4 regions of the Streptomyces sp. NPDC057287 genome follow, and region 3 is predicted to be linked to each of the others. Evidence: riboswitches for the same ligand, from Rfam matches in the RefSeq annotation. Region 3 holds a riboswitch; each other region holds the start of a gene.
The links. A riboswitch is a leader RNA that binds a small molecule or an ion and turns the genes downstream of it on or off. The one in region 3 is predicted to bind thiamine pyrophosphate.
Positions count from the first base shown of each region.

Region 1: another riboswitch for thiamine pyrophosphate. It lies ahead of thiC (phosphomethylpyrimidine synthase ThiC); the one in region 3 lies ahead of ACFUNE_RS08750 (thiamine ABC transporter substrate binding subunit).
Region 2: another riboswitch for thiamine pyrophosphate. It lies ahead of ACFUNE_RS00500 (purine-cytosine permease family protein); the one in region 3 lies ahead of ACFUNE_RS08750 (thiamine ABC transporter substrate binding subunit).
Region 4: another riboswitch for thiamine pyrophosphate. It lies ahead of thiO (glycine oxidase ThiO); the one in region 3 lies ahead of ACFUNE_RS08750 (thiamine ABC transporter substrate binding subunit).

Region 1 covers NZ_JBHUYV010000008.1:168,952-176,701, reverse strand. Annotated here, with positions in the region: gene ACFUNE_RS17760 (LacI family DNA-binding transcriptional regulator) at 1-997, shown strand, start outside; gene ACFUNE_RS17755 (metallophosphoesterase) at 1,157-2,248, shown strand; gene ACFUNE_RS17750 (hypothetical protein) at 2,430-3,251, shown strand; gene thiC (phosphomethylpyrimidine synthase ThiC) at 3,360-5,162, opposite strand; TPP riboswitch at 5,155-5,288, opposite strand; gene ACFUNE_RS17740 (YibE/F family protein) at 5,360-6,715, shown strand; gene ACFUNE_RS17735 (SsgA family sporulation/cell division regulator) at 6,779-7,216, opposite strand; gene ACFUNE_RS17730 (IclR family transcriptional regulator) at 7,318-7,750, opposite strand, start outside.
Region 2 covers NZ_JBHUYV010000001.1:93,551-101,300, reverse strand. Annotated here, with positions in the region: gene ACFUNE_RS00510 (FKBP-type peptidyl-prolyl cis-trans isomerase) at 821-1,225, shown strand; gene ACFUNE_RS00505 (glycoside hydrolase family 76 protein) at 1,439-2,617, opposite strand; TPP riboswitch at 2,859-2,951, shown strand; gene ACFUNE_RS00500 (purine-cytosine permease family protein) at 2,942-4,357, shown strand; gene ACFUNE_RS00495 (LPFR motif small protein) at 4,692-4,820, opposite strand; gene ACFUNE_RS00490 (TIGR03557 family F420-dependent LLM class oxidoreductase) at 5,033-6,013, shown strand; gene ACFUNE_RS00485 (HAD family hydrolase) at 6,159-6,827, shown strand; gene ACFUNE_RS00480 (PQQ-dependent sugar dehydrogenase) at 6,943-7,750, opposite strand, start outside.
Region 3 covers NZ_JBHUYV010000003.1:484,807-492,556, forward strand. Annotated here, with positions in the region: gene tsf (translation elongation factor Ts) at 1-529, shown strand, start outside; gene pyrH (UMP kinase) at 690-1,463, shown strand; gene frr (ribosome recycling factor) at 1,579-2,136, shown strand; gene ACFUNE_RS08740 (phosphatidate cytidylyltransferase) at 2,136-3,221, shown strand; gene rlmN (23S rRNA (adenine(2503)-C(2))-methyltransferase RlmN) at 3,619-4,725, shown strand; TPP riboswitch at 4,805-4,921, shown strand; gene ACFUNE_RS08750 (thiamine ABC transporter substrate binding subunit) at 4,993-6,087, shown strand; gene ACFUNE_RS08755 (ABC transporter permease) at 6,132-7,745, shown strand; gene ACFUNE_RS08760 (ABC transporter ATP-binding protein) at 7,748-7,750, shown strand, end outside.
Region 4 covers NZ_JBHUYV010000007.1:279,594-287,343, reverse strand. Annotated here, with positions in the region: gene metF (methylenetetrahydrofolate reductase [NAD(P)H]) at 1-486, opposite strand, end outside; gene thiE (thiamine phosphate synthase) at 603-1,253, opposite strand; gene ACFUNE_RS16480 (Rv2175c family DNA-binding protein) at 1,417-1,782, opposite strand; gene ACFUNE_RS16475 (NAD(P)/FAD-dependent oxidoreductase) at 1,851-3,083, opposite strand; gene ACFUNE_RS16470 (hypothetical protein) at 3,112-3,453, opposite strand; TPP riboswitch at 3,505-3,617, shown strand; gene thiO (glycine oxidase ThiO) at 3,615-4,835, shown strand; gene thiS (sulfur carrier protein ThiS) at 4,832-5,062, shown strand; gene ACFUNE_RS16455 (thiazole synthase) at 5,065-5,859, shown strand; gene pknB (Stk1 family PASTA domain-containing Ser/Thr kinase) at 6,064-7,750, shown strand, end outside.

The DNA.
Region 1 (7,750 bases), on a different contig from region 3:
CGTCTCCGACGCGCTCAACGGCAAGGGCAGGCTCCCGGACGCCACCCGCCGCCATGTCCGCGAGGTCGCCGAACGGCTGGGCTACCGCCCGTCCGCGGCGGCCCGAACCCTCCGCACAGGCAAGTCGGGGCTCATCGGCCTGACCGTGACCACGTACGGGGATGAACCTTTCACCTTCACCGAGTTCGCGTACTTCGCGGAGATGGCGAGAGCCGCCACATCGGCCGCGCTCGCCCGTGGCTACGCCCTCGTGATCCTCCCGGCCACCTCGCGCCACGACGTCTGGTCGAACGTCGCACTCGACGGAACGGTCGTCATCGACCCCTCCGACCAGGACCCGGTGGTCACCGAACTCGTGCGACAGGGTCTGCCCGTCGTCTCCGACGGGCGCCCGGCCGGCACCCTTCCGGTCACCGCCTGGGTCGACAACGACCACCGGGCCGCCGTCCTCGACCTCCTGGACCACCTCGCAGCCGCGGGAGCCCGCCGCATCGGGCTGCTGACCGGCACCACCACCGACACGTACACCCGCCTCTCCACCACCGCCTACCTCCACTGGTGCGAACGGGTCGGCCAGGACCCGGTCTACGAGTCCTATCCGGCCCACGACCCCTGCGCGGGCGCCGTAGCCGCCGACCGCCTCCTCGCCCGCCCGGACCGCCCTGACGCCGTCTACGGACTCTTCGATCCCAACGGCACCGATCTGCTCGCCGCCGCCCGCCGCTACGGCCTGCGGGTCCCCGAGGACCTCCTGCTGGTCTGCTGCAGCGAGTCCACGGTGTACGCGTCGACCGAGCCTCCGATCACGACGCTCTCGCTGAAACCCCGCAGGATCGGCACGGCGGTCGTCCAGCTCCTCATCGACGCCATCGAAGGAGTCGTGCACGACGGTCCGGTGGAGCAGGTGATACCGACGGAGCTCATCGTCCGGACGTCCTCGCAGCGGCGCCCTCCGCGCACCACGGTCAGCCCTCCGCGGTCACCCGCCGGGGACTGATCGGATTAATCCGGACCAAACGGCCGATGAACCAGGTGTGCGCACGGATTCACCACCCCTGGTGCGTCACACAGCACGATCCGCATTCCTATGATGGGCGCACGACACCGCGGACCACCTCTACCAGGCAGGGCCCGTCAGGTGTACGGAGGCGCGACGGTGGTGGAGGGGTCGATGACTCAGGGGGCCGGTCAGGAACCCGTAGTGCGGACTGCGACGTTGCGTGACTTCCGCGTACCGCCGTATGCGCAGGTGCCGATGGAGCCACGCCTGCCGCACCAGCCAGGCTTGCCGCACCCCGGCAACGTCGCGGTGGGCGACGAGCCTCCGGAGGGGTACACCCCCACCGAGCGCGACCTGCCAGTGATCAACCGGGGTGACACCGTCCAGGTACGGACCGTCCCGGAGGCCCGGGCCTCCGACGGGTCCGGCCGGGGCCCGCTGTACGTCGTCGGCGACGTCCACGGCTACCTGGACGAGCTCCTGGCAGCCCTGCACCAGCAGGGCCTCGTCGACACCGAAGGGCGGTGGGCGGCCGGCAACGCCCGGCTGTGGTTCCTCGGCGACTTCACCGACCGCGGTCCGGACGGCATCGGCGTCATCGACCTGGTCATGCGCCTCTCCGCCGAGGCCGCGGCCGCGGGCGGGTACTGCAAGGCCCTCATGGGCAACCACGAGCTGCTGCTGCTCGGCGCCAAGCGGTTCGGCGACACCCCGGTGAACTCCGGAGCGGGCACCGCGACCTTCCAGGCCGCCTGGCTGCTCAACGGCGGCCAGAAGACGGACATGGAACGGCTCCAGGACGTCCATCTCCAGTGGATGGCGCGGCTCGACGCGGTCGTCGAGGAGGACGGGCATCTGCTGATGCACTCCGACACGACGGCCTATCTCGACTACGGGGCCACCATCGAGGACGTCAACGACACGGTGCACGCCATTCTCACGCGGAATGACGCCGACGAGTGCTGGGACCTCTTCCGCAAGCTCACCAAGCGGTTCGCCTTCCGGGACGAGGGCGGCGCACAGGCCGTCCGCGAACTGATGTCGACCTACGGCGGGCAGCGCGTCGTCCACGGTCACAGCCCTATTCCGTACCTGCTCGGCGAGGTCGGGTCGGAGGACGGCGAGGACACGCAACGCCCCGTGGTGGACGGCCCGCACGTCTACGCGGAGGGCCTCGCCATCGCCATGGACGGCGGGGTGACCATGGCCGGAAAGCTGTTGGTCGTCCAGCTTCCCCTGCATGACTGACGGGTGCCGGGGAAAACGCATCACGACCCGACTCCGTCGACGCCTGGGCCTATTTCCGGAAACCCCCTGTCACCGCGTGCCGTAGGCGCTCTACCATCGGCGTATCAGTGGCAGGCTCTCCTCCGTTTCCGCCCGATCGCCCGGCCCGCACGGTCGGTCAGGCCCTACGGAGCATCGGGGGATGCAGATGAAAAGCGCTCCGCACCTGCTGGCCGAGGACCGCCCCGAGTACGAGCGGATCCTCGCCGACGCGCTGCGTCATGCTCATGAACGACCGGATCTGGACGGAGTCGGCGACCGTCTCAACACGGAACAGCTGCGGACGATGGCGCTCGAGGCCACGCCCCTGATCACGGCGGCGGCCGCCACCGAGTACGACCACTACGTGCAGGTCCGCGGCGAGCTCCGCGGGCCGGGCGACACGGACGACGGCACATCGGTCCTGGGGCCGGTGACGGACGAGGCCGATCCCACGGGCGCCGGGACCCTGGCGGTGATCACCGTGCTGGCGCCCGTCCTCGCGGGTGCCGCCGCCTTGATATTCCTGCTGATCGGGTACCTGCTGAAGGCACTCGACCCCGCCCCGGCGTTCGCCGCAACCATGGTCGCCGCCGGCTGGTTCTTCGCGGCCGTCGCCGCCGCCGCCATCCTGGCCGCCGCGGTGGGGCTCCTCGTCACCGCGCTGCGCAACGGCGCCACCGCGCTGCCCGCCGTGGACGAGGAGGAGGAGCCGGAGGACGTCGCACGCGCCCGGGAGGCCTGGCGCCACGCCCTGCTGGAGCGCGGCATCCTGCCCTTCCTCCGGGACGCACTGGCCGACCCGACGGCGGGGCCCGCGTCGCGGACACCCCACCGCTCGGCCAACCGGATCCCGAAGATCGGCTACAGCAGACCGGACTTCTCCGGGCCGGAGGACGGCCCCTCGGCCGGCCCGCGTCCCACCTTCACCAGCCCGGACTTCACCAGCCCGGACTTCGGCGGCCCGGAGCACCAGCCGGAGTGATCCGGCCGGGTCCGGAGCGGCAGTCGGAGCGATCCGGCACGGCCCGGTGCCGCCCCCGCCGTGGCGGCGGGGACGGCACCGTCGCCCACAGGGGGCGTGCGGCCGAAGTCAGTCCGCGATCGGCAGATAGACCCTGTTGCCCGCCGCCGCGAACTCCTTGGACTTCTCGGCCATCCCCGCCTCGATCTCGGCCTGTCCGTCCCCGTGCTCCCGCCGGATGTCGTGGGAGATCTTCATCGAGCAGAACTTGGGCCCGCACATCGAGCAGAAGTGAGCCGTCTTCGCCGGCTCGGCCGGCAGGGTCTCGTCATGGAACTCCCGCGCGGTGTCCGGGTCGAGCGCCAGGTTGAACTGGTCCTCCCAGCGGAATTCGAAGCGGGCGTCGGACAGGGCGTCGTCCCACTCCTGCGCCCCGGGGTGCCCCTTGGCGAGGTCCGCCGCATGAGCGGCGATCTTGTACGTGATGACGCCTGTCTTCACGTCGTCACGGTTCGGCAGCCCGAGGTGCTCCTTGGGCGTGACGTAGCAGAGCATCGCCGTCCCCCACCAGGCGATCATCGCGGCGCCGATGCCCGAGGTGATGTGGTCGTACGCCGGAGCGACATCGGTGGTCAGGGGGCCCAGCGTGTAGAACGGCGCCTCCTCGCAGATCTCCTGCTGGAGGTCGATGTTCTCCTTGATCTTGTGCATCGGGACGTGTCCCGGGCCCTCGATCATCGTCTGGACGCCGAACCGCTTGGCAACGGTGTTGAGCTCACCGAGCGTGCGGAGTTCGGCGAACTGCGCCTCGTCGTTGGCGTCGGCTATGGAGCCGGGGCGCAGGCCGTCGCCCAGCGAGTACGTCACGTCGTAGGCCGCGAGGATCTCGCAGAGGTCCTCGAAGTGCTCGTACAGGAACGACTCCTTGTGGTGCGCCAGGCACCAGGCCGCCATGATCGAACCGCCGCGCGAGACGATGCCCGTCTTGCGCCGGGCCGTCAGCGGGACGTACGGCAGCCGGACACCGGCGTGCACCGTCATGTAGTCGACGCCCTGCTCCGCCTGCTCGATCACCGTGTCCTTGTAGATCTCCCAGGTCAGCTCCTCGGCCCGGCCGTCGACCTTCTCGAGTGCCTGGTAGAGGGGGACGGTGCCGATCGGCACGGGGGAGTTGCGCAGGACCCATTCGCGGGTGGTGTGGATGTTGCGGCCGGTGGAGAGGTCCATGACCGTGTCGGCACCCCACTTGGTGGCCCAGGTCATCTTGTCCACCTCCTCCTCGATGGAGGAGGTGACCGCGGAGTTGCCGATGTTGGCGTTGACCTTCACCAGGAAGCGCTTGCCGATGATCATCGGCTCGATCTCCGGGTGGTTGACGTTGGCCGGCAGGACGGCCCGGCCCGCGGCGATCTCCTCGCGCACGACCTCGGGTTCGACGTTCTCCCGGATGGCGACGTACTCCATCTCCGGGGTGATCTCGCCGCGGCGGGCGTAGGCGAGCTGCGTGACGGGCCTGCCGTCACGGCTGCGCCGGGGCTGCCTCGGACGCCCGGGGAAGACCGCGTCGAGGTTGCGCAGACCGCCTCGCGGCGAGGTGTGCTTGAGCCCGTCGTCCTCGGGACGCGCGGGACGGCCCGCGTACTCCTCGGTGTCCCCGCGCGCGATGATCCAGTTCTCACGGAGCGGGGCGAGCCCGCGGCGTACGTCGGTGTCGGTGGTGGGATCGGTGTACGGCCCGGACGTGTCGTACAGCGTCACGTCCTTGCCGTTGGTGAGGTGCACCTGACGGACCGGCACACGGAGATCCGGGCGCGTGCCCTGGACGTACCCCTTGTGCCATCCGATGGACTTCCCGGCCTCGTTGTTCTCCGCATCCTGCGCATTCCGCGCATTCTGCGTCGAGGCAGGCGTGCGTGCGTCCGCTGTGGTCATCAGACCTACTCCCTACGCCGGCATTACCCGGTAACAGGTTCGGCGGTCGGCGCAGCGTGTCCCGTACGGATATACGGAGGTCAGCGCCCTCTCAGCCCGGTGCTCCGAGCTCCCGCGTGTACAAATGTGCCTCCACGCTAACCTCCCATCTGGCGTGCTGGCCAGAGGGCCTCCCCTGTTCTTGGGATGATCGCCGGGTGACGTCCCCCGGAAGCGCCCCCGAACCCCACGGCCCCGCATCAGGCAGCACGCAGAGTCATGCGCACGGCCACTCACACAGCCACGGCCCCGCCGCACCCGTGTCCAAGCACCTGCGCAAGGTCATCGCGGCCGTGGTGATCCCCTTCGCCACCGCTGTCCTGGTCGGCCTCGTGGCCTTCTGGCCGGGCGGAGCACCCGCCCACGAGCGCACCGGCGTCGGCTTCGACCGGCAGACCCAGGACGGGCGGGTGACGAAGGTCGTCGCGGTCGACTGCGCGGACGTCAACGCCTCACAGGTGCCGGCGACCGGCGACACCTCCACCGCCTCGGGCCGGGAGGCCGTCAACGAGCAGTCGGGCCGGTGCAAGAAGGCCACGGTCGAGGTGACGACCGGTGCGGACAAGGGCCGTACGTTCGTGGAGGTCGTCCAGCCCGATGCGCCGCGGCAACTGCACGACGGCCAGGGGGTGGTCGTGGCCTATGCGCCGGACGCGCCGCGGGATCTGCAGTACTCGGTGACCGATGTCGACCGCACGGTGCCGATGGCGTTGCTCGCGGGGATCTTCGCCCTCGCAGTGGTCGTGGTGGGCAGGCTGCGCGGGCTGATGGCGCTGATCGCGCTCGCCGTCTCCTTCGGTGTGCTGACCCTGTTCATCCTTCCGGCGATCCTGCAGGGTTCGAATCCACTGGTCGTCGCCGTGATCGGGGCGAGCGCCATCATGCTGATCGCGCTCTACACCTGTCACGGTCTGACGGCGCGCACCTCGGTGGCCGTGATCGGCACACTCATCTCGCTGCTGCTGATCGGGCTGCTGGGCTCCCTGTTCATCGGCTGGGCCGGCCTGTCCGGCAACACGGACGACAACACCGGCCTCATCCACGGGCTGTACCCGGAGATCGACATGAGCGGCCTGCTGTTGGCCGGTGTGATCATCGGTTCGCTCGGTGTGCTCGACGACGTGACCGTCACCCAGACATCGGCGGTCTGGGAACTGCACCAGGCCGACCCGACCATGGGCGTGCGCGGGCTCTACCGGGCGGGCATCCGGATCGGGCGCGACCACATCGCCTCGGTCGTCAACACGCTCGTGCTCGCCTACGCCGGCGCGGCGCTTCCCCTGTTGCTGCTCTTCTCGATCGCGCAGAGCAGCGTGGGCACGGTGGCCAACAGCGAACTGGTCGCGGAGGAGATCGTCCGGACGCTGGTCGGGTCGATCGGGCTGGTCGCCTCGGTGCCGGTGACGACGGTGCTCGCGGCCCTGGTGGTCTCCGCGGACCGCACGGGGCTCGGCGCGGAAGCCGGAGCTCCTGCACCCGCGCGGACCGGGAGGGGCCGACGCCGCAAGGCGTGAGCCGAGGCACCGTACGCACGGCCCCGGTCCGCCGGTGTTCGATGTTCAGCCGGGCCTTCCTGTTCAGCCGGCGTTCTGTTCCTTGGCGAGGATGCGGCCCAGCGCCTCTTCCAGATTCCCGTCGAAGTCACCCAGCGTGTGCTCCTGCCCCAGTGGCACCAGCTTGTCCGTCCGGTCGAGAAATGCCACAAGCGGTGCCGTGCCGGCCCTGAAGAGCGCACGGTCCGCGCCGACCTGAAGGCGGATGTGCACATCCGACAGACCTTCGGGCTCGGTCGGGCCGATGTGCACATCGCCGTCACCGCTGGGGCTGTTGAGCCCGTCGAGCAGCAGCTCGCGGCCGAATGCCCAGGTGACGGGGGCGTCGCCCGGCAGGTGGAAGGTCATCCGGATCGCGTACGGATCGCTGACCTCGTACCGGAGCTCCACAGGAATACGGAAGGAGAGCTCCTCGGAGACGAGGAAGCTCATCATGACCTCTGCTTGAACCGACTCGCGCATCGTTCAACCCCGCAGTAGATGAATCTGGCCAGGAATGATCCCCCATGGCCCTATTGACGCCATCGTGATGCACGCGATAGCAGATCACAAGGAGTGATTTTTCAGATACTGATAGAGAACACGAACGAGCGCAAGAGGGTGGTCACTTCACAGCGTAGTTGTTCGACTGCGGGGAGCAACCGTTCTTCTTGGTGCAAGGGGAGAGAAACAGCCATGGCCGCCACGGCCGACCCCACGGTGATCGGAATGGCCGCACAGACCGTTCCCATGGCGTACTCCTGCCGTTCGACGACGGGTTCCGTACGCTTCATCGATCTCAGTCGTTTCAGAAACGCCTGACGGTCCCTTACGGAGTAACGCGTCAGCGGCCGGACGGGGTGCCGGTCCAGATGGTCCTCGCGCGCCCGCTCGTCGAGCTGCCCCAGGAGGCACTGGCCGAGGGCGTGGGCATGCCCTGTCTCACGGAACGAGGCCCACTCGTGCACCGCGGGCACGGCAGGGGTATCGGCGACGGCGACCATCTCGATCTCGCCA
Region 2 (7,750 bases), on a different contig from region 3:
GTTCTTCTCATCCGCCGTGCATGATCGGTCGTCGTGTTATGCGGGGGTGCCCTGTCGGTCGGTGCCCGGGAAGGGGGGAGCGGTCTTCTCGTGATCGGCATTCGAGGCTGTTGAGGATGGGTGGGCACACCGAGGGAGATCGGCGCGAGATTTCTTTCGCTGGTATGCCGCAATCAAACCGAAAAGCGCTCCCGGAGCGATGAGGACAGCAGTCCACACGGCTATTTTTGGGCCGCCGCCACCCATCGTGATGAGCCAGATTGTCCACGCACTCAGAGCAGTCAGTGCTGCTGCGACTCCCCAGAGAAAAACTCGGACCAAAAGTCGACCTGCTCTGGCCGCGAAACCGATGAATATCGAATTGTCCGGCACCATGAAAGTCCGCCCACCCCTAAGAATCGATACTTCTCAAAGGTAAGGTCCCACCTTCCCGGCAGAGGGCCGGAGTTGAGTGACGTTAGTCACTTCGAATGGCGTGCGATTGAGGCTTGGCGGCCTGCATGGGGGAGAAAAAGGAGTGAGGTTCCCTCCTGTGCCTCCTATGCCTCCGATTCCTCTTACCGAACCTGCGCATGGCCACGGATCCCGCGAGGGGGAAACAGGATTCCCCTCCGGAGCGGAGCCCTCGCGCAGTATGCACGTATCGGGATCGTCCCGCCCGTCCCACCGGGCATCCCCGGGTAGAGTTGTCCTGACCTGGGGAAACCTGTTTTCTGAGGGCATTTTGTGTGTGGCGGACGGCGCACGGAGGCGGGCATTCGTCCTCGACCCCCGAGCGCTGTCCGTGCGGAGGATTTCGGTGGCGAGCGAGGGGACCGTGATGAGCGAACCGATGAAGCCGGAGGTCGAGGTTCCGGAGGGTGATGTGCCCACCGAGCTGACGATCCGGGACCTCGTGGTCGGGGACGGACCCGAGGCGCAACCGGGCAGGGTCGTCCAGGTTCACTACGTGGGGGTCACGTTCGCGTCCGGAAGGGAGTTCGACTCCTCCTGGGAGCGGGACCGGCCCTTCAAGTTCGCTGTGGGCGGTGGCAAAGTCATCAAGGGCTGGGACCGGGGAGTGCGGGGAATGAAGGTCGGCGGCCGACGCGAGATCATCGTTCCCCCGCGTCTCGGCTACGGCAAGCAGTCGCCCTCCACTCTGATCCCGGCGGGCTCGACACTGGTCTTCGTCGTCGACCTGCTCACGGTCGTGGGCGGCCCGCCGGAGCGAGGCCCGGCCTGACCGGCCGGCCGGACCGGGCGCATCCGAGAGGCCCGTCGGTCCACACGTGAGTACGGCATCACGCCGGGAACCTCTCGGCGCGCAGCGGGGACCCGAGCTGAGCGGGGATCACTTCACAGAGGTCGGGGCCCTGTCCGTGGCTGGAGGGGAAGCGTGCTCGGGGCTGCGGGCCGCACCGTGGTGCGGCGCAGGGCAACCCCGCGTCGGCCGGAGTCAGTAGAGCGTCCGCCAAGCGCCGCGCGGCCAGGCCAGTACCGCGAAGACCTGTGCCGCGGCGGCCTGCTCGATGACCTGGGTGGTCCCGCTGTCGTCGAAACGCATCAGGCCGGTGGAGCTGTCCCGTCGCTCGGACCAGATGTGGTCCGCGTAGTCGGCCATCGCCCGCCGGTAGACGGATCCGCCGGTCACCGACTCCAGGAGCAGCAGGTTCTTGAAGAAGATCGAGTTGAAGAAGACGGGCTGGGTGTGCAGCCTGCCCTCGGTCACGTAGTGCGTGTACGCGGCCTCGGCCGTACGCCGGGCCTGGTTCAGGTATGCCCGGTCGTCGGTCGCCCCGTACAGCAGGACGCCTACGCCGACCGGGACGCCCTGGTTGTAGGACCAGATGGTCCGGTCGACCGTGCCCGTCAGGTCGAGGCTGTCGTGGTAGAGGCCCTCGGGGGTCCGCAGATGGGCGTTGGTCCAGTCGTAGAAACGCCTGGAGGACTCCAGGTAGCGGGACCTGCCGGTGATCTGGTGGAGCCGCAGGCCGAGTTGGGCGCCGGGCATGTTGGAGACGGTGTTACGGCTGTGACTCCAGTCGGCCTGGGTCCAGAACACTCCGCCGGGGGCGGGGTGGTCCGGGTCGGTGTCCCAGCCCGACTCGACCAGCGTGAAGATCTCCTTCGCGCGGTGGAGCGCGGCCCGGTCGCCGGTCTGCAGGTGGAGCTGGGCCTTGGCCAGTCCCACCCACTCGTTGTCGTCGTAGAACATGTCGCCACCGCCACCGTGCGGCGCGACCGGGTAGGAGTCGTAGCCGGGGAGGCCGGTGGTGCCGCCCGCCGCGTTCCAGTACAGCTCCTGCGCCCGGGCGCGGACGGCCAGGGCCGGTGCGTAGCGGTGGTCCACGAAGGCCAGGTCGAGGGCGGCCACGTGGACCTGGGAGAGCGGCCATTCGTAGGAGTACGGACGGTCGTCGGGGGCGGCCGGGTACTGCTCGCGTACGAGCCCGGTGCCGTCCGCCGTGTCGAAGTACTCCTTCAGGGCGTCGTAGGTGCTGCGCGCACGCGAGAGGGAGCGGGAAGAGGACGGGGCACCGGCGGGGGCCACTGCGGACGCTTCGGTGGTGGTCGCGGCGGCCAGCGCGGCGAGAGAGGCACCGAGGACCTGACGGCGTGAGGGGGACCAGCGCATACGGGGCTCTCCTGTTCGAGGCGCGGAGTGCGGGACCTGACAACGTTGTCACGAGGGTGCGGAGGCGTCAACGGCCAGGACGGACAAGGGCGGTGAGTGATGTGCATGGCCCCGGCCCGCGCGCCGGTCACCCTCGGCCCGCGCGCCGGTCACCCTCGGCCCGCGCGCCGGTCACCCCGCGGCCCGCGCGCCGGTCACCCCGCGGCCGGGCCCGGTCGGCCGCCCGGTTATCCTGGCCGCCGAACCGGACACGGGGTGCCCCGCAGGGGCTGAGAACACACCCGTCGAACCTGAACCAGTTAGTACTGGCGGAGGGATGTCTTCATGCCGTTGCCGTATACCCCCGACGACCGTGCGGTCGCGAAGCAGGCAGTTCCTGCCCCACGTCCCGCTTTCGGGGGCCGCATGCCCGCAGCCCCCGGCGATCTGCGGATCGAGACGCACGGGATAGCCCCCGTTCCGGAGGACCGGCGTTACGGCCGCGCCGGCAGGCTGTTCACCGTCTGGTTCGCCCCCAACCTCACCATGACGGGTGTCTTCACCGGCACCGTGGGCATCGCCCTGGGCCTGGACTTCGCCACTGCGCTCGTCGCCGTCGTGCTGGGCACGCTCGTGGGGGCGGTGCCCACCGCCTTCCTCGGGACCTGGGGAAGCCGGACCGGGGTCGGTCAACTCCCGCTCGCACGGTTGGCGTTCGGCAGGGGCGTCGTGCTGCCCGGAGCTTTGCAGTGGCTGTCCTCGATCGCCTGGGACGCGCTGATCGGCCTGTTCGGAGGGGACGCGCTGGCCCAGCTGTTCGGCTGGCCCTTCTGGCTCGGCGTGCTGGTCATGATGGCCGCCCAGGGTGCGCTCGGCGTGCTGGGGTACGAGGCGATCCACCGGCTCCAGACGGTGATGACGTTCGCCCTCGCCGCTGCCTTCGCCGTGCTCGCCGTCAAACTGCTGGACGGCGTCCAGCCCACTGCCTCCGGCACCGTGCACGGCGGCGACCGGGCGGGCGCGTTCGTCCTGACGTGCACGATCGCCCTGAGCCTGGCGCTGTCGTGGGCCCCCTACGCCAGCGACTTCAGCCGCTATCTGCCGCCCACCACGTCACGGCCGCGCATGTTCTGGTGCACGCTGCTGGGCATCAGCGTCTCCTTCGTGGCGGTCCAGACGCTCGGCCTGTGGGGCGCGTCCGTCCTCACCGACCAGACCGCGCGCGGGATCGACACCCTTCTGGGCGGGGGAGCGCTCGGGGCGTTCGGTCTGCTCGCCGTGGCGCTCGCCGCGCTGTGCAGCAACGCCATGAACGACTACAGCGGTTCCCTGGCGCTGCAGACGATGGGGGTGCGCCTGCCACGCCCCGTCGCCGCCGCCCTCGCCGCGGCGCTCGGTTTCCCGCTCGTGCTGTGGATGCACGCGGCCGACACCACGGCGCGCTTCCAGAACGTGCTGCTCCTGGTCGGCTACTGGATTCCCGGCTTCGTCGCGATCGTGGCCGTGGACTGGACGGTGCGGGCCAGGGCCCGCGGAGGCGCACCGATCGACCTCGCCGCCGAGAGCGGCCGCGACCGGCCGTGGTGGCCGGCGCTCACCGCCTTCGTGGCCGCCTTTGCCGCGGCGGTGCCGTTCATGAGCACCGGCCTGTACGTGGGCCCGGTGGCGGAGGCCCTGCACGGAGCCGACCTCGCCTATGGGGTGGCGTTCCTCGTGGCCCTGGCGCTCTACGCCCCGCTGCGGCTGCGCCACCGCTCCTGACGGGTTCGCGGCCACCGCTGACGGGGAGCGCGGTCCCAGGCATTCGCGCATGTGGCTGCCCCGGGCGGGCCCCGGAACACGGCCCCGTCCGGATGCCTCCACGTGCTGACGAGGCGTGGAGAGGAGATCGTGGGGCCATGGTCCGCACCGCGGTCGTCCTGGCCGGCCCGACAGCCGAGTTCCGCGCTCCTCCGACGGAGCGCGCACGCCCATCCGGCGGAAGCGGCAGCGGCGGGAGCGGAGGACGCCTGCCGGGGCCGGGAGGCCCTTCGTACGCACGAAGCCCCGGCAGGCTCGGGGAGGCTGCCGGGGCGATCGTCAGAGGGAGAGATGGTCAGTGGTGGCCGTGCGCGGTGTCGGAGGCTCCGCCGAAGAGCCGCGCGACGGCGCGGAAAGGCAGGGTGACGACGGTGGCGATGGCCCCGCCGATGGATCGGAGAACGTCTGCGATCGCCTTCAGCATGTGTTTCCTCCCTCTCGATGCCACCGCGGCGCTGGGAGGCCGCGATGTGCTGTTGACAAGCGCGTGCCCGCTCGTCCCGGGAGGAAACTCATCGCCGTTCACGGGGTCCGTGCACGTCGCCGACGGCGCAGCCGGTACTCCCGGGTGAGGACCACCTGGCGCAGGCACGGGTAGGCGGACGGAACGCCCTGGACACGAGAAGTGAGGAACGCATGGAAATCGGATACAAGCTCGCTGCCGAAGCGTTCGGCCCGGCGGAACTCGTACGGCAGGCGGTCCTCGCAGAGCAGGCGGGCTTCGACTTCGTCGAGATCAGCGATCACTATCACCCCTGGCTCGACAACCAGGGGCATTCACCCTTCGCCTGGACGGTGCTGGGAAGCATCGCGGCCAAGACCTCCAGGATCGGGCTGGCGACCGGTGTCACGTGCCCCACCGTCCGCTACCACCCGGCGATCATCGCTCAGGCGGCGGCAACCCTCGCGCTGCTGTCGGAGGGCCGCTTCGTCCTGGGCGTGGGCTCGGGCGAGCGCCTGAACGAGCACGTCGTCGGGCACGGCTTCCCCGACACGGTCCTCACACGGCACGAGATGCTCAGGGAGGCCCTGGAGATCATCCGGCTGCTCTGGAGCGGTGGATACCGGTCCTACGAGGGCAAGCAACTGCGCCTGGAGGATGCCCGCGTGTTCGACCTTCCCGACGAGCTGCCCCTGATCGCGGTGGCCGCCAGCGGCAAGGTGTCGACACGGATCGCCGCGGAACTGGGCGACGGGCTGTTCGCCACCGAGGACAAGCCGGAGATCGTCCAGGACTACCGTGCCGCGGGTGGTGACGGGCCGCGCTACGCGGAGGTGCCGATGGCCTGGGCCCCCGACGAGCACACCGCGGCGCAGGCCGCCCTGGAGACGTCACGCTGGGCCGTGACCGGGTGGAAGGTCATGAGTGAGCTGCCCAATCCGGTCAACTTCGAGGCGGCGACCACGACGGTCCGCGAGCAGGACATCCTGGAGAAGTTCGCGTGCGGCCCCGACCCCGCCCGCTACACCGAGGTCGCACAGAAGTTCGTCGACGCCGGGTTCGACCGGCTCGTCATGCAGAACGCGGGCCCGGATCCCGATGGCTTCATGGAGTTCTACAGCCGCGACCTCGACGAACGCCTGAGGCGGCTGAGCCCGGACACCGCACACGCCTGAAGCGGGCCGATGCGGGCAGGGCAGGCAGGGCGGGCCGGTCCGTGTCGCGCGATCGGGCCGCCGCCCCGTCGGGCGACAGGTCCGGCGGCCCTGGAGCCGGCCGGCCGCCGGGGACGAAGGACGAGTGCGAAGGAAGGAGGCGAACATGCCAGGCGCAGCGATCTTCGATGTGGACGGCACGCTGACGGACACCAACCACCTGCATGTGGTCGCGTGGTGGGAGGCGTTCCGGCAGGCCGGGCACGCCGTGACCATGGCGGACATCCACCGTGCGATCGGCCTGGGTTCCGGGGATCTGATAGAGCGGCTGCTCGGAGCCCGACGCGACGAGGAACAGGACGCCGCCATCAGCTCCGCACACACGGTGCTCTACGGAACGTACTTCGACCGCCTCCCCGCTTTCGAGGGCGCGGGCGATCTGCTGCGCACCCTGGCCAGGAGCGATTGGCGGGTCGTGCTGGCCACGTCGGCGAGTGGTCCGGAGCTGGAGGCCCTGCGCCGGGCCGTGGACGCGGACGACGCGATCTGGAGAACGGCGAGCTCTGACGACGTCGCCGAGGGCAAGCCCTCCCCGGAACCCGTGAGGCTGGCTTGTGAGCTGGCCGGTGTCGGTCCCGGACAGGCGGTGTTCGTGGGCGACTCCGTGTGGGACATGAAGGCGGCTGCCCGGGCCGGCGTGCGTTCGGTGGCGTTGCTGTCGGGCGGTATTCCCCGCGCCGATCTGGAGCAGGCCGGCGCCGGCCAGGTGTATCAGGACGCGGCCGATCTGCTCGCCCGCCTCCACGACAGCCCCTTCGGGCCGGCGGCCCTCTGACCCGCACGGCGTGCCGGCCGAGCAGCCACCGCCCGGGACGCGACAGGGCGAGTGCCCTGCCGGTGAACCGGGCGGCGGCCGCCGGCGCGGGCGTGCCCTCAGCGTGCCGGCGGCGTCATTCGCCGACGGCGCAGGCGTCCCCGTTGAGCATGAAGCGCGGTGGCGATGAGGCGTCACCGGTGTGGCCGGCGAGATAGCCGAGGGTGACGCTCGCGCCGGGAGCGATCACGGCGTTGTGCGCGGCGTTCGTCGCCGCGATCGTGTTGCTCCCCTGGGTCAGGTCGGTGTTCCAGTCGGAGATGACGGTCTGCCCGAGGGGCAGCGGGAATTCGAGCGTCCAGCCGTTCACGGGCGTGCTGCCCGTGTTGGTGACGGTGAGGTCGACCGTGGTGCCCGTGCCCCAGGCCTTCACGGCACGGTCCACGCGGCAGGTGGGTTCCTCCCTGGTGAACGACACGCGGTGCAGGCCGCCGGGCAGATCGTTGACCACGTAGAACTCCCCGTCGGCGGTCGCACCGATCGACGTCACCTGGGTGGGCATCTCCCCGATCTCGGCCTGTTCGTAGCCGCCGTCGCCGTCGGGACGCAGCGCCCAGACGGTGGACGAGCAGTAGTCGGTGGCGATGTACGTGCCGCCGACCAGGTCCGCGTACTTCTCGCCCCGGTAGACGTGGCCGCCGATGACCGAGCAGCCGCCGGTGTACGGGGAGTAGGTGAAGACGGGCTCGGTGTACGTCGCGCCCGGCACGCAGTCGCCGCCCGCGAACTTCTCCAGGCCCTCGTAGCAGGACCAGCCGAGGTTCAGTCCTCCCCGCCCGGGAGCGAGGTGGTCGACTTCCTCCCAACGGCCCTGCCCGACGTCGCCGATCCACATCGAGCCGTCGGCGCTGTCGAAGGAGAAGCGCCACGGGTTGCGCAGACCG
Region 3 (7,750 bases):
AGCGACCTCTCCGGCCGACATCGAGGCGCTCCTGGCCTCGGAGATCGAGCCCGGCAAGACCGTTCAGGCGTTCGTGGACGAGGCCAACGCCAACCTCGGCGAGAAGATCGTCCTGGACCGCTTCGCGCAGTTCGACGGTGCGTACGTCTCCGTGTACATGCACCGCACGATGCCCGACCTCCCGCCGCAGATCGGCGTCATGGTCGAGCTGGACAAGGCCGACGCCGAGCTGGCCAAGGGCCTCGCGCAGCACATCGCCGCCTTCGCGCCGAAGTACCTGTCCCGCGAGGACGTCCCCGCCGAGATCGTCGAGGCCGAGCGCCGCGTCGCCGAGGAGACCACGCGCGCCGAGGGCAAGCCCGAGGCCGCGCTCCCGAAGATCGTCGAGGGTCGCGTCAACGGCTTCTTCAAGGAGGCCACCCTCCTCGGACAGCCCTACGCGCTGGACAACAAGAAGTCCGTCCAGAAGGTCCTGGACGAGGCCGGTGCCACCCTGAAGCGCTTCTCGCGCATCAAGGTCGGCATCTGAGTCCGTCCGCGAACAACGGTGGACCCGATATAGGGTCTGGTGCAGTCGACGGCCGCACTCATGCCGGACGACCGCAGATCTGACGAGGAGGCCATTGCCGCTGAGGGACACCAGACCCACCGGCAATGGCCTTCTTCGTATGTGCACGAGGAGAATTTCCATGGACAAGGGCGCGGACGCCACCCAGGCCGACCACAAGCGCGACGACAAGGTTTCCGGGCGCTTCATGCTGAAGCTCTCCGGTGAGGCATTCGCCGGCGGCGGCGGCCTCGGCGTCGACCCCGACGTCGTGCACACCATCGCCCGCGAGATCGCGGCCGTCGTACGCGACGGCGCGGAGATCGCGGTGGTCATCGGAGGAGGCAACTTCTTCCGTGGTGCCGAGCTCCAGCAGCGCGGTATGGACCGGGCCCGGTCCGACTACATGGGCATGCTCGGCACGGTCATGAACTGCCTGGCGCTCCAGGACTTCCTGGAGAAGGAGGGCATCGACTCGCGCGTCCAGACCGCCATCACCATGGGTCAGGTCGCCGAGCCGTACATCCCGCTCCGCGCCGTGCGGCACCTGGAGAAGGGGCGCGTCGTCATCTTCGGCGCCGGCATGGGCATGCCGTACTTCTCCACCGACACCACGGCCGCCCAGCGCGCCCTGGAGATCGATGCCGAGGCACTGCTCATGGGCAAGAACGGGGTCGACGGGGTCTACGACTCCGACCCCAAGGCCAACCCCGACGCGGTGAAGTTCGACGCACTGGAGTACGGCGAGGTGATCACCCGTAATCTCAAGATCGCCGACGCCACCGCCATCACGCTCTGCCGCGACAACCAGCTCCCGATCCTGGTCTTCGAACTGACGACGGAGGGCAATATCGCCCGCGCGGTCAAGGGTGAGAAGATCGGCACGCTCGTGAGTGACCGGAGCACCCGGGCCTGACGGCCCGAACGATGGACAACGGCCTGCCGGTCGGACACCGTGCAGGTGAGGACGCGACGCAGGAACCGCAGGACCCGACGATGCCGGGTCCGCTCAAGACACGCAGGAGCACGTGGTGATCGAAGAAATCCTCCTCGAGGCCGAGGAGAAGATGGAGAAGGCCGTCGTCGTCGCGAAGGAGGACTTCGCCGCGATCCGCACCGGCCGTGCGCACCCGGCGATGTTCAACAAGATCGTCGCCGACTACTACGGCGCACTGACCCCGATCAACCAGCTCGCCTCGTTCTCGGTCCCCGAGCCGCGGATGGCCGTCGTGACCCCGTTCGACAAGACGGCGCTGCGCAACATCGAGCAGGCGATCCGTGACTCCGACCTCGGCGTCAACCCGAGCAACGACGGCAACATCATCCGTGTGACGTTCCCGGAGCTCACGCAGGACCGCCGCAAGGAGTACATCAAGGTCGCCAAGACCAAGGCCGAGGACTCCAAGATCTCGATCCGCTCCATCCGCCGCAAGGCCAAGGAGTCGCTCGACAAGCTCGTCAAGGACAAGGAGTCCGGCGAGGACGAGGTCCGCCGCGCGGAGAAGGAGCTCGACGACACCACCGCGAAGTACGTCGCGCAGGTGGACGAGCTGCTCAAGCACAAGGAAGCCGAGCTGCTCGAAGTCTGATGAACGACTCTTCCTGGGGCGCCCCGCAGGGAGCCGGATACTGGAGCGCGCCCGAGATGGGGGCCGCTCCGGCGGGTCCTGCATACGATGTGCACGGCGCCCAGCAGACTCGGCCCATGCCCATCGTGCCGGACGTTCCCGACGCAGGTAGAGACGCTGACGACCGCGACGACCGGAACGGGGACGCCGCGCGCGTCAGCGGCCCCCTGTTCCGTGACGAGAAGCCGCAGGAGCCCATGCCCACCCCGCCGCCGTCCCCTCCGCAGAAGAAGCGTGCGGGGCGTGATCTGCGTGCCGCCATAGGGGTCGGCGTCGGTCTCGGTGCCCTCGTCGTCGGCTCGCTCTTCATCGTGAAGGCCGTCTTCGTCGGCGTGGTCGTGCTGGCGGTCGTGGTCGGTCTCTGGGAGCTCACCTCCCGCCTCAAGGAGCGCAAGGGCATCAACGCTCCTCTCGTGCCGCTCGCCGTCGGCGGCGCCGCGATGGTGGTCGCCGGTTATGTGCGGGAGGCGGAGGGCGCCTGGGTCGCCATGGCGCTCACTGCCCTCGCCGTGCTCGTCTGGCGGATGACGGAGCCGCCCGAGGGCTACCTCAAGGACGTCACGGCCGGTGTTTTCGCCGTGTTCTACGTGCCCTTCCTGGCGACGTTCGTCGCCATGATGCTCACCGCGGACGACGGTGCGTGGCGCGTCCTGACGTTCCTCCTCCTCACCGTGGTCAGCGACACCGGCGCGTACGCAGTGGGCTGGCGCTTCGGCACGCACAAGCTGGCCCCCCGTATCAGCCCCGGGAAGACCCGCGAGGGCCTGTTCGGTGCGGTCGGTTTCGCCATGGTGGCCGGCGCCCTGTGCATGGAGTTCCTGATCGACGACGGGACCTGGTGGCAGGGCCTGCTGATGGGCCTCGCGGTCGCAGCCAGCGCCACGCTGGGCGACCTGGGCGAGTCCATGATCAAGCGGGATCTGGGCATCAAGGACATGGGCACGCTGCTTCCCGGTCACGGCGGCATCATGGACCGGCTCGACTCGCTCCTGCCGAGCGCGCCGGTCGTGTGGCTGCTGCTAGTGCTGTTCGTCGGATCCGGCTGAGGCCCTCGGTTCCGCGTCGCGTTCTCACGAAGGGCCCGCCGTCCACGGCGGGCCCTTTCGCATGCGCCGGTTCGAGTCGCTGCACGCGAGCCTTTCGCCGGGTCGGCCGATGCGGATGCCCACGCCGATGCGGATGCCGACCCGAGACCGTCTCGGGCGGGCATCCTCTGCATGCGGCACGGTCGGCCCCGGCTCACAGACGCACGTACGCATATTCGAATTCAGCTCCCTCTCAGGCGGCCGATCGCACGGCCTGCCGCCGTGCGATCGGTCACGGTCGCCGTGGTCCGCCGGGCCGTCCCAGGGCCGCCCACGTCGGCCGATGCCGACCGTGGGGACTCGGCGGCGCCGGCGGAGGTCCCAAGGACCACGGCGTGTCTGTAACACTGGAGGAACCATGCCTAAGCCCGGAGAACTCACTTTCGTCGCGCCCCGTGGAGCCAAGCGGCCGCCGCGGCACCTCGCCGACCTCACGCCCGACGAGCGCAAGGAAGCAGTCGCCGCGACCGGCGAGAAGCCCTTCCGCGCCAAGCAGCTGTCGCAGCACTACTTCACGCGGTTCGCGCACGACCCGGCGGAGTGGACCAACATCCCGGCCGCCGCGCGCGACAAGCTGGCGGAGGCGATGTTCCCGGACCTGATGTCGGTCATGCGCCACATCAGCTGTGACGACGACACCACCCGCAAGACGCTGTGGAAGCTGCACGACGGCACGCTCGTCGAGTCCGTCCTCATGCGGTATCCGGACCGGGTGACCATGTGCATCTCGTCCCAGGCGGGCTGCGGGATGAACTGTCCGTTCTGCGCCACCGGCCAGGCCGGGCTCGACCGCAACCTGTCGACGGCCGAGATCGTGCACCAGATCGTGGACGGCATGCGGGCGCTGCGCGACGGCGAGGTCCCGGGCGGGCCGGCACGGCTGTCGAACATCGTCTTCATGGGCATGGGCGAGCCGCTGGCCAACTACAAGCGTGTGGTCGGGGCGATCCGCAGGCTGACCGACCCGGAGCCGGACGGCCTGGGGCTCTCGCAGCGCGGGATCACCGTCTCCACGGTGGGCCTGGTGCCGGCGATGCTGCGCTTCGCCGACGAGGGCTTCAAGTGCCGCCTCGCGGTCTCGCTGCACGCTCCGGACGACGAGCTGCGCGACACCCTCGTGCCCGTGAACACCCGCTGGAAGGTCCGCGAGGTCCTGGACGCCGCGTGGGAGTACGCCGAGAAGTCGGGCCGCCGCATCTCCATCGAGTACGCGCTGATCCGCGACATCAACGACCAGGCGTGGCGGGGCGACCGGCTGGGCCGGCTGCTCAAGGGCAAGCGGGTGCACGTCAACCTCATCCCGCTGAACCCGACCCCGGGCTCCAAGTGGACCGCTTCGCGGCCCGAGGACGAGAAGGCGTTCGTCGAGGCGATCGCCGCCCATGGCGTGCCGGTCACGGTCCGGGACACCCGCGGCCAGGAGATCGACGGAGCGTGCGGGCAGCTGGCGGCCTCCGAGCGCTGAGGCGGTTGCGGGGGACCGGCCCGAACCGGCCGGTCCGGCGTGATCCGGCCGGTGTAGCCTGGCCCCCGAAATCAACTTCATATTCCGGCAGGGGAGCGCCACAGCGCTGAGAGTGCGGCACCGAGGACAGGTCGGCCGCAGACCCTCTGAACCTCGCCCGGGTCATTCCGGGTAGGAAGTTCGGACCTTACTCAAGCTGTTGCGCCCTGCCCGCTGAACGAGCGGGCGGGGCCGCGTCTCTTCCTGGTCACCTCCAGGAGGAATCACATGAACACCACCACGAAGTACGCGGCGACGGCGCTGGCCGCCGTGCTCGGAGTCACCGTGCTCGCGGGCTGCGGCGGTTCCGACGACAAGGCCTCCGGTGACACGGGGGCCGGCTCCAGGACCGTCACGCTCGTCAGCCACGACTCGTTCAACGCCTCGGACGCCGTCCTGAAGGCGTTCACGAAGGAGACCGGCTACAAGGTCAAGGTGCTCAAGAGCGGTGATGCCGGAGCCGCGCTCAACCAGGAGATCCTGACCAAGGGATCCCCCCGCGGCGACGTGTTCTTCGGCGTCGACAACACCCTGCTCTCCCGCGCCCTGGACAACGGCCTGTTCACGCCGTACGAGGCGAAGGGTCTCGACCGTGTCGCGGCCGACGCCCAGCTCGACGCGGACCGCCACCGGGTCACGCCCGTCGACACCGGCGACATCTGCGTCAACTACGACAAGAAGTACTTCGCCGAGAAGAAGCTCGACCCGCCGAAGTCCTTCGACGACCTCCTGAAGCCCGCGTACAAGAACCTCCTCGTCACCGAGAACGCCGCGACCTCCTCGCCCGGCCTCGGCTTCCTCCTCGGCACCGTCGCCACCTACGGCGAGACCGGCTACCAGGACTACTGGAAGAAGCTGAAGGACAACGGGGTCAAGACCGTCGACGGCTGGGAGCAGGCCTACAACGACGAGTTCTCCGGTTCGGCCGGGGGCAGGAAGGCCGGCGCGGACCGGCCGCTCGTCGTCTCGTACGCCTCCAGCCCGCCCGTCGAGGTGCTGTACGCCGATCCGCAGCCCACCGAGGCCCCGACCGGGGTCGCCACCGGTACCTGCTTCCGTCAGACCGAGTTCGCGGGCCTTCTGGACGGTGCGAAGAACGAGGCGGGCGGCAAGGCCCTGCTGGACTTCCTGATCAGCAGGCCGTTCCAGGAGGACATGCCGCTGAACATGTTCGTGAACCCGGTTGCCGAGGACGCGAAGCTGCCGGAGCTCTTCACGAAGTTCGGCGCGACCGTCGACAAGCCGACGACGGTGGCCCCGGAGAAGATCGCCAAGAACCGTGAGCAGTGGGTCCAGTCATGGTCCTCGCTCGTCGTGAAGTAGCCGCGCGGCACGCGCGCGGGGGGAACGCGGTGCGGCTCGGTCTGATGGCCGTGCCCGTCGCGTTCTTCGCGCTGTTCTTCGCCTACCCGGTCGTCGCGATCGTCGGCCGGGGGCTGAAGGCCGAGGGGGACTGGCAGTTCGGCCGGATCGGCACGGTACTGAGCCGGCCGGACATCCTGGACGTCCTCTGGTTCACGACCTGGCAGGCCCTCGCCTCCACCGCGCTCACCCTCCTGATCGCGCTGCCCGGCGCGTATGTCTTCGCCCGCTTCGACTTCCCGGGCAAACAGCTGCTGCGGGCCGTGGTGACCGTGCCGTTCGTCCTTCCCACGGTCGTGGTGGGCACGGCGTTCCTCGCCCTGCTGGGACGCGGCGGGTTCCTCGACGAGCTCTGGGGTGTCCGGCTCGACACCACCGTGTGGGCGATCCTGCTCGCCCACGTGTTCTTCAACTACGCGGTCGTCGTGCGGACCGTGGGCGGCCTGTGGTCACAGCTCGACCCCCGCCAGGAGGAGGCCGCCCGGGTGCTCGGGGCCGGCCGCTTCGCCGCCTGGCGGCGGGTGACCCTGCCCGCACTGGCCCCGGCCGTGGCCGCCGCGGCGCTGATGGTCTTCCTCTTCACGTTCACCTCCTTCGGAGTCGTCCAGATCCTCGGCGGTCCGGCCTACTCCACGCTGGAGGTGGAGATCTACCGGCAGACCGCGCAGCTGCTGGACCTGCCGACAGCCGCAGTGCTGACCCTGGTGCAGTTCGCCGCGGTGGGCGGGATCCTGGCCGTGCACGCGTGGACCGTACGGCGCAGGGAGACCGCCCTGAGACTGGTCGACCCTGCGCAGACCGCCCGGCCGCCCCGGGGGGCCGGCCAGCGAACGCTGCTCGGCGGCGTACTGCTGACGGTTCTCCTGCTCATCCTGCTGCCGCTCGGCGTGCTGGTGGAGCGTTCCTTCGACACCTCGGGCGGCTACGGCTTCGCCTTCTACCGCGCGCTGCAGTCCGCCGACGCCAACGGCTCCACCTTCCTGGTGCCGCCGCTCGACGCCATCGGCAACTCCCTGCGGTACGCGCTGGTCGCGACGCTCATCGCCCTCCTGATCGGCGGCCTCGCGGCTGCCGCGCTGACCCGGCGGGCGGGCAGGCTGGTACGGGGTTTCGACGCGCTGCTGATGCTGCCGCTCGGGGTCTCGGCCGTCACCGTCGGCTTCGGGTTCCTCATCACCCTGGACGAGCCGCCCCTCGACCTGCGGACGTCCTGGATCCTCGTGCCGCTCGCCCAGGCACTGGTGGGCGTCCCCTTCGTCGTACGCACGATGCTGCCCGTCCTGCGCGCCGTGGACGACCGGCTGAGGGAGGCCGCCGCGGTGCTCGGTGCCTCGCCGCTGCGGGCCTGGCGTGAGGTGGACCTGCCGCTGGTACGGCGTGCGGTCCTGGTCGCCGCGGGCTTCGCCTTCGCCGTGTCGCTCGGCGAGTTCGGCGCGACCGTGTTCATCGCGCGCCCCGACAACCCCACGCTTCCGGTCGCCGTGGCCCGGCTGCTGGGGCGTTCCGGAGAGCTCAACTACGGGCAGGCGATGGCCCTGAGCACGATCCTGATGCTTGTCTGCGCGGTGTCGCTGCTCCTGCTCGAACGTATCCGCACCGACCGATCCGGGGAGTTCTAGAGATG
Region 4 (7,750 bases), on a different contig from region 3:
GGGAAATGCCGCGACGCCGACGCAGAAATCACCGGCTTCCTTGATCAGCCGGACGAGATCCGCCGCGTACCGGACGCCCTGGGGATGCTCGACCCACTCGCCCATCGGGTCGCCGGGCGGGTCGCCCCGCACCGCGAGGATGTTGCGGATACCGGCGTCGGCGTACTGCCCCACCATGTTGCGCAGCTCGGCGACGGAATGGTCGACCGCGGTGAGGTGCGCGACCGGGGTGAGAGTGGAGTCCGCGGCGATCTGCTGGGTCGCCCGGACCGTCCCCGCACGGGTGGAACCGCCGGCCCCGTACGTCACGGAGACGAAGCTCGGTCCCACCGCCTCGACCCGGCGCAGGGCGTTCCAGAGATTCCGCTCGCCCTTCTCGGTCTTGGGCGCCCAGAACTCGAACGAGAACGACGTCTCGCCGGTCGCGAGCAGCTCACGCACGGTGCGCGCGTGATCTGTCCTGGTGGAAGGTGTGCCAAGGGCCATACTGGGAGGTTAACCAGGGCCCGGCGGTACCCCAACCACACGGGGCGGATTGACCGGAATGAGGTGGATTTTGTCCACCCCTCGGACAACCGCCCGACGGACACCGTCCGCCCGGTTCAGAGTGCGCGGTCCCGGATGCGTCGCGCCAGCGAGGCCGCCGCCCCGGCCGGGTCCGCCGCCTCGGTGATCGCCCGGACGACGACGACCCTGCGCGCACCGGCGTCCAGCACCTCGTCGAGGTTGCCCGCGTCGATCCCGCCGATGGCGAACCACGGCCGCGTGGTGCCGAGCGACGCGGCGTAGCGCACGAGGCCCAGGCCCGGGGCGTGCCGGCCGGGCTTGGTCGGGGTGGGCCAGCAGGGACCCGTGCAGAAGTAGTCGACGCCCTCCTGGGCGACGGCGGCGTCGACCTCTGCCTCGGCATGGGTGGAGCGCCCGATCACCACGTCGCCGCCGACGACTCCGCGGGCGGCGGGCACGGGCAGATCGCCCTGGCCGAGGTGGAGCACGTCGGAGCCGACGGCATGGGCGACGTCCGCCCTGTCGTTCACCGCGAGGAGCGCGCCGTGGCGCTTGCAGGCGTCGGCGAACACCGCGAGGTGTTCCAGCTCCTCGGCCGCCTCCATGCCCTTGTCGCGCAGCTGCACGATGTCCACTCCGCCGGACAGCGCGGCGTCGAGGAACTCGGGGAGGTCTCCCTGCCGCTTACGGGCGTCCGTGCACAGGTAGAGCCGGGCGCCGGAGAGCTGGGAGCGAGGAGCGGACATGGTGATTTCCCCCGTCGGTACGTCGATGGATCACTGATGCGGCGAAGCGTCGCTCGTACGGCGCCCCGCCCGGTACGTGGATGAGCCGCCGTGCCCGCGGACACCGGTGACGCGGAGTGCGGGCCGTGTGTGCCACGGCCCGCACCCGCTCACGGCTCTCCCGTCAGACGGCGAGCGCCTGGGCCCGGCGCTTCACCTCCGTACCGCGATTCTCGCTCAGGGCCTGCGCGGGGGTGCCGGGCAGGGTCGGGTCGGGGGTGAAGAGCCAGTCCAGCATCTCTTCGTCGTTGTAGCCGTCGTCCCTCAGGAGCGTCAGGGTCCCTGCGAGACCCTTGACCACCTTGTCGCCGTCGATGAAGGCGGCAGGCACCTGGAGCGTCCGGTTCTCACCACGGCGTACGGCGATGAGCTGGCCTTCCTTGACCAGCTGGCGTACGCGCGTCACCTCGACATCGAGCATTTCCGCGATGTCGGGAAGGTGGAGCCAGGCGGGGACGAGAGCATCGATCTTTGCGTCAATTCCGGTCACAAGGACAAGCGTGCCATCCCGGACCGACAGTCGGTAGCCGGGCCGGGCGCACGAGGCCGTGCCTGACCCTAGAGGGCCGTCGATTTCAGCGGTACGGAGGAGTCCGCGGCCCGCTCCGGATCGATTCGCGCGCCCGCTTCGACCAGCTTGCGCCCCTGTGCCAGGTCGCGCGGGCGGCCGACGGCCAGCAGCGCCACCAGGACCCCTCCGCGCAGCCAGCAGACCGTCCAGGAGGGCTCCTGCGGGTCGCCGCGCCACAGCAGGGTGTCGGCACCGGCGTGATGGCCGGCGTACTGCACGAAGCGCCCGAACTGCTCGGACCAGAAGTAGGGCACCGGGTCGTACACCCTGGCCACTCCGTCCGCGAGCGCGGCGGCGACCGTCCGGGGCCCCTGGAGGGCGTTGTCCCAGTGGTGGACCATCAGCCGCTCCCCGTAGCGGGCGGACGGGAAGGAGGCGCAGTCACCCACCGCGTAGACGTCGGGCAGCGAGGAGCGGAGGGAGCTGTCCGCGATGACCGAGCCGTCCGGGCCGAGCGCGATGCCCGAGTCCGCGAGCCAGGCGGTGGCGGGCCGGGCTCCGATGCCCACGACCACCGCTCCGGCGGGGACCACCCGGCCGTCCGTGAGGTGGACGGCGCCCTGTTCGACCCGGGCGACCCGAGCGCCGGTGAGGAGCTCGGCTCCGCTTTCGGCGTACCAGGCCGCCATCGGAGCGGCGACCTCGGCGGGCATGGTGCCCGCCAGGGGGCGGTCGGCGGCCTCGACGACGGTCACCGCGCAGCCGACCGCGCGCGCGGCCGTGGCGAACTCGGCCCCGATCCAGCCCGCCCCGACCACGACCACGTCGTGCTGCCGCTCCAGGACGGGCCGCAGCCGCGCGGCGTCGTCGAGGGTGCGGAGCAGGTGCACGCCGGGCACGCCCTCGGAACCGGGCAGACCGACGGGTTCCGCTCCGGTGGCGAGGACCAGCACGTCGTAGGCGACGGGCCCCTGCTCGGTGTCCAGTTCGTGCGCTCCGGCGCGCAGGCCGGCCACGTCGAGCCCCAGGCGCAGCGTGATGCCCAGCGCCTCGAAGTCGACGTCGAAGGCGGAGTCCTCGGCCTTCCCGAGCAGGACCGCCTTGGACAGGGGCGGTCTGTCGTACGGCTGGTGGGGTTCGGCGCCGATCAGGGTGACCGGTCCCGTGAAGCCCTGTTCGCGCAGGGCCACGGCCGTCTGCACGCCGGCCATGCCCGCGCCCACGATCACGACTCCGCGCGACGCGTGTTCCGTCGCCTCGTCCTGCGTCTGCTCGCTCACCCGTCCACCCTAATCACCTGACGCGAGGTCAGTCGGCGAGCTCCTCCACCACGCTCGTCCCGCTGCCCTCCCGGGACTCCCACTCCCAGCTCTCGTCCAGGCGGACACGGCCGTCGGCGAGGTCCGTGACGGCCGATACGCAGTGCCCCGAGGAGGTCGTCCCGTCCGGCTTCAACTGGACGTAGCGGAAGTCCAGGGTGTCCGCCTCCCGGGTGCCCACGAGATGTCCGCGGACGATGTCGCCGCCCTCGTACTCGGCCCAGATCCGGCCGTCCTGCTCGTGGTAGGTGAAGCGGGTCCGGGTGCCGACCTGTCCGGGGGCCTGGTCGGCGACCGGGGAGAGGACGAGTCCGTCGAGCGAACGGGCCATGGGGGCGGCTCCCTTACTGACTGCGGCCGGCGGGGTCTAGGCTGGCCACCGTAAGACACTCGCGGGAGTCCGGACGCACCGGGCTGAGAGGGAGGCTGACCGGCCTCCGACCGTACGAACCTGATCCGGGTCATGCCGGCGAAGGGAGGGGCTGGACGCCCATGCGCATCTCCGCACAGAGTTCCGACGTCCTTGTCGTCGGGGGCGGCATCATCGGTCTGGTGACGGCCTGGCGGTCCGCCCAGCGCGGCCTGGGCACCACACTGGCCGATCCGGACCCCGGCGGCGGGGCCGCCCAGGTGGCGGCCGGGATGCTCGCCGCCGTCACCGAGCTCCACTACGGCGAGCAGATGCTGCTCGGCCTCAACGTGGCGTCCGCGGCGCGCTATCCGGAGTTCGTGAGCGAGCTGGAGGAGGCGAGCGGGCAGGAGACCGGCTTCCGCGCCTGCGGCACGCTCTCCGTGGCGCTGGACTCCGACGACCGCGCGCATCTGCGGGAGCTGCACGCCCTGCAGCTGCGTTCGGGGCTGGAGTCCGAGTGGCTCACCGGCCGTGAGTGCCGGCGCCTGGAGCCGATGCTCGCACCCGGCGTGCGCGGCGGGCTCCGCGTCGACGGCGACCACCAGGTGGATCCGCGGCGGCTGGCCTCGGCGCTGGTGACGGCGTGCGAGCGGGCGGGGGTGGTGTTCCGCCGCGCCTGGGTCCAGCGGCTCTCCGTCACCGGCGGCCGTGCGACGGGAGCGGTCCTGGCGGACGGTACGGAGCTCGCGGCCGGCCAGGTGGTGCTCGCCGGAGGCAGTCTGAGCGGCCGGCTGGAGGGGATACCCGAAGCGGTCGTGCCCCCCGTACGCCCGGTCAAGGGGCAGGTCCTGCGGCTGACAGTGCCTCCGGCGTACGCCCCCTTCCTCAGCAGGACGGTGCGGGCCGTCGTGCGCGGCAGCCACGTCTACCTCGTGCCGCGGGCCAACGGTGAGCTGGTGGTGGGGGCGACCACGGAGGAGCTGGGCTGGGACACCACCGTCACCGCGGGAGGGGTCTACGAGCTGCTGCGGGACGCCCACGAACTGATGCCCGGCATCACCGAGCTGCCGCTGACCGAGACGCGGGCCGGCCTGCGTCCCGCCTCCCCGGACAACGCGCCGCTGCTGGGCCCCACAGCGCTGGCCGGCCTCCACCTCGCCACCGGGCACCACCGCAACGGGGTGCTGCTGACCCCCGTCACCGGAGACGTGATGGCCCACGTGCTCACCACCGGTGAGCTGCCCGAGCTGGGCCGTCCCTTCGCACCGCGCCGCTTCGCCCCGGCCGGTGCCCTCCCGGGGCACTCCCCGGCCCCGTCCCCCGAAGACACCGACCCCGCGCAGCAGGAGCAGCCCGCATGACACAACCCGCGCCTTCCGCAGACCCCGTCCAGGTCTCCGTCAACGGGGACCACCGCACCGTCCCCGCCGGCACCTCGCTGGACACCCTGGTCGCGGCGCTGACCAGAGCGCCCTCCGGGGTCGCCGCCGCGGTCAACGAGGCCGTCGTCCCCCGTGGCCAGTGGTCGGCCACCGCCCTCCTCGACGGCGACCGCGTCGAGGTCCTCACCGCCGTCCAGGGAGGCTGACCATGTCCGACGATCTCTTCACGCTCGGGTCCACCGCGTTCACGTCCCGGCTGATCATGGGGACCGGCGGGGCTCCCAGCCTCGACGTGCTGGAACGCTCCCTGATCGCCTCGGGCACGGAGCTGACGACCGTGGCGATGCGCCGGCTCGACCCGACCGTGCAGGGCTCGGTCCTCTCCGTACTGGAACGCCTCTCCATCCAGGTCCTGCCGAACACCGCGGGCTGTTTCACCGCCGGCGAGGCCGTGCTGACCGCGCGGCTGGCCAGGGAGGCGCTGGGCACCCACTGGATCAAGCTGGAGGTGGTGGCCGACGAGCGGACCCTGCTGCCCGATCCGATCGAGCTGCTGGACGCCGCCGAGATCCTCGTCGACGACGGCTTCACGGTCCTGCCGTACACCAATGACGACCCGGTCATGGCCCGCAAGCTCCAGGACGTGGGGTGCGCGGCGATCATGCCGCTGGGCTCGCCCATCGGATCCGGGCTCGGCATCCGCAACCCCCACAACTTCCAGCTGATCACCGAGCAGGCCGAGGTCCCCGTGATCCTGGACGCGGGCGCGGGGACCGCGTCGGACGCGGCGCTGGCGATGGAGCTGGGCTGTGACGCCGTGATGCTCGCCTCGGCGGTGACCCGGGCGCAGGAGCCCGAGCTGATGGCGGCCGCGATGCGGTACGCGGTGGACGGCGGACGGCTCGCCCACCGGGCGGGGCGGATCCCCCGCCGCCATTTCGCCGAGGCCTCCTCCCCCACGGAGGGCCGCGCGGTGCTGGATCCGGAGCGTCCGGCTTTCTGATCCGGAGACCGGCGGGCGTAGCCGGTCACGGCACGTGCGCCCTGACACCGGCGGGCGTCCCCGGGTCACAGCGCGCGCATCCCGACACCGGCGGGCACCCCCCGGTCACAGCACGTGCATGCCCCTGTCACGGCTCCGCACCGGATCGGCCCCTGGGAGCCCCGGCCCATCCGTGGTGTCCGTGGCAGCTCGTAGACTCGCCCCGTGGACACGACCCTCCAGGACCCCTTGGTCGGGCAGCTGCTCGACGGCCGCTATCGCATCGATGCGCGCATCGCCGTCGGCGGTATGGCCACGGTCTACCGGGCCGTGGACACCCGGCTCGACCGGGTGCTCGCCCTCAAGGTGATGCACCCGGCGCTGGCGACCGACGCCGCGTTCGTCGAGCGCTTCATCCGCGAGGCCAAGTCCGTCGCCCGGCTCGCCCACCCCAACGTGGTGGGTGTCTTCGACCAGGGCGCCCAGGGCGCGTACGTCTACCTGGCGATGGAGTACGTCGCCGGGTGCACCCTGCGTGACGTCCTGCGCGAGCGGGGGGCGCTGCAGCCCCGTGCCGCCCTGGACATCCTCGAACCGGTGCTGGCCGCCCTCGGCGCGGCGCACCGCGCGGGATTCGTCCACCGCGACATGAAGCCGGAGAACGTCCTGATAGGGGACGACGGCAGGGTGAAGGTCGCGGACTTCGGACTCGTACGCGCCGTGGGGACCGCCACGGACACCACCGGCTCGCTGCTGGGCACGGTCTCGTATCTCGCCCCGGAGCAGATCGAGCAGGGCACGGCCGACACCCGCTCCGACGTCTACGCCTGCGGTGTGGTGCTCTACGAGATGCTGACCGGCGGCAAGCCCCACGCCGGGGACACGGCCGCCCAGGTCATCTACCAGCACCTCAACCAGGACGTCCCCGCGCCGTCCGGTGCCGTCCCGGGCCTGGCCGCCGGTCTCGACGACCTGGTGGCCGTCGCCACGGCGCGCGACCCCGAGCTGCGTCCGGCCGACGCGGTGGCCCTCCTCGCGAGGTCCCGCGAGATACGCGCGGACCTCACCGAGGAGCAGCTCGACGCGGTTCCCCCGCAGGCGATCGCGGAGGTGCACGACGCCGCCGAGGACCGTACGAGCGTGATCCCCAGGGTGATCCCGGCCGGCCAGGGCACCGCGCACCACACCAGCCGGCTGGAGATGCCTCCGCCCGGGGCCGGGGAGCCGGGGCGCCGGCGACGTGGGTCCTTCGCGGTCCGCGGCCGGCGCGGGACGGTCGCCGTGCTCGTCGCCGTCCTGCTGGTCCTGGGGCTCGGAGCGGGTGTCTGGTACATCAACTCGGGTCAGTTCACCCGGGTCCCCTCGCTCCTGGGCCGGACCCAGAGCGCCGCCGAGCAGCGGCTCTCGGACGAGGGCCTCGACCTGAAGGGCGTCGAGCGCGCCTACAGCGACACGGTGGAGCGCGGCACGGTCATCAGCAGCGATCCGGGCTCCGGCGAGCGGATCCGGGGCAACGACGCGGTGAAGCTGGTGATCTCGCGCGGCCCGGAGATCGTGAAGGTGCCCGACGTCGAGGGCCTCGCCCTCGCCGACGCCCGGCGCGAGCTGAAGAAGACGGGCCTCGCGCCCGGGATGGTGACCCGGGAGTTCAGCGAGGAGATCGACCGGGGCAAGGTGATCCGTACGGATCCGCGCGTCGGCACCGAGCGGCACCCCGATTCCGCGGTGGCCCTGGTCGTCAGCAAGGGCAGCCCGGTCGACGTTCCCGACGTCACGGGACTCTCCGTCGAGGACGCCAGGGCGGCGCTGGACGAGGCCGGTCTCGAGAGCGAGGTGCTCACCGAGCGGGTCGATTCGGCCGAGGCCGCCGGCGAGATCGCCCGGCAGGCGCCCGGGAGCGGTGCCGAGGCCG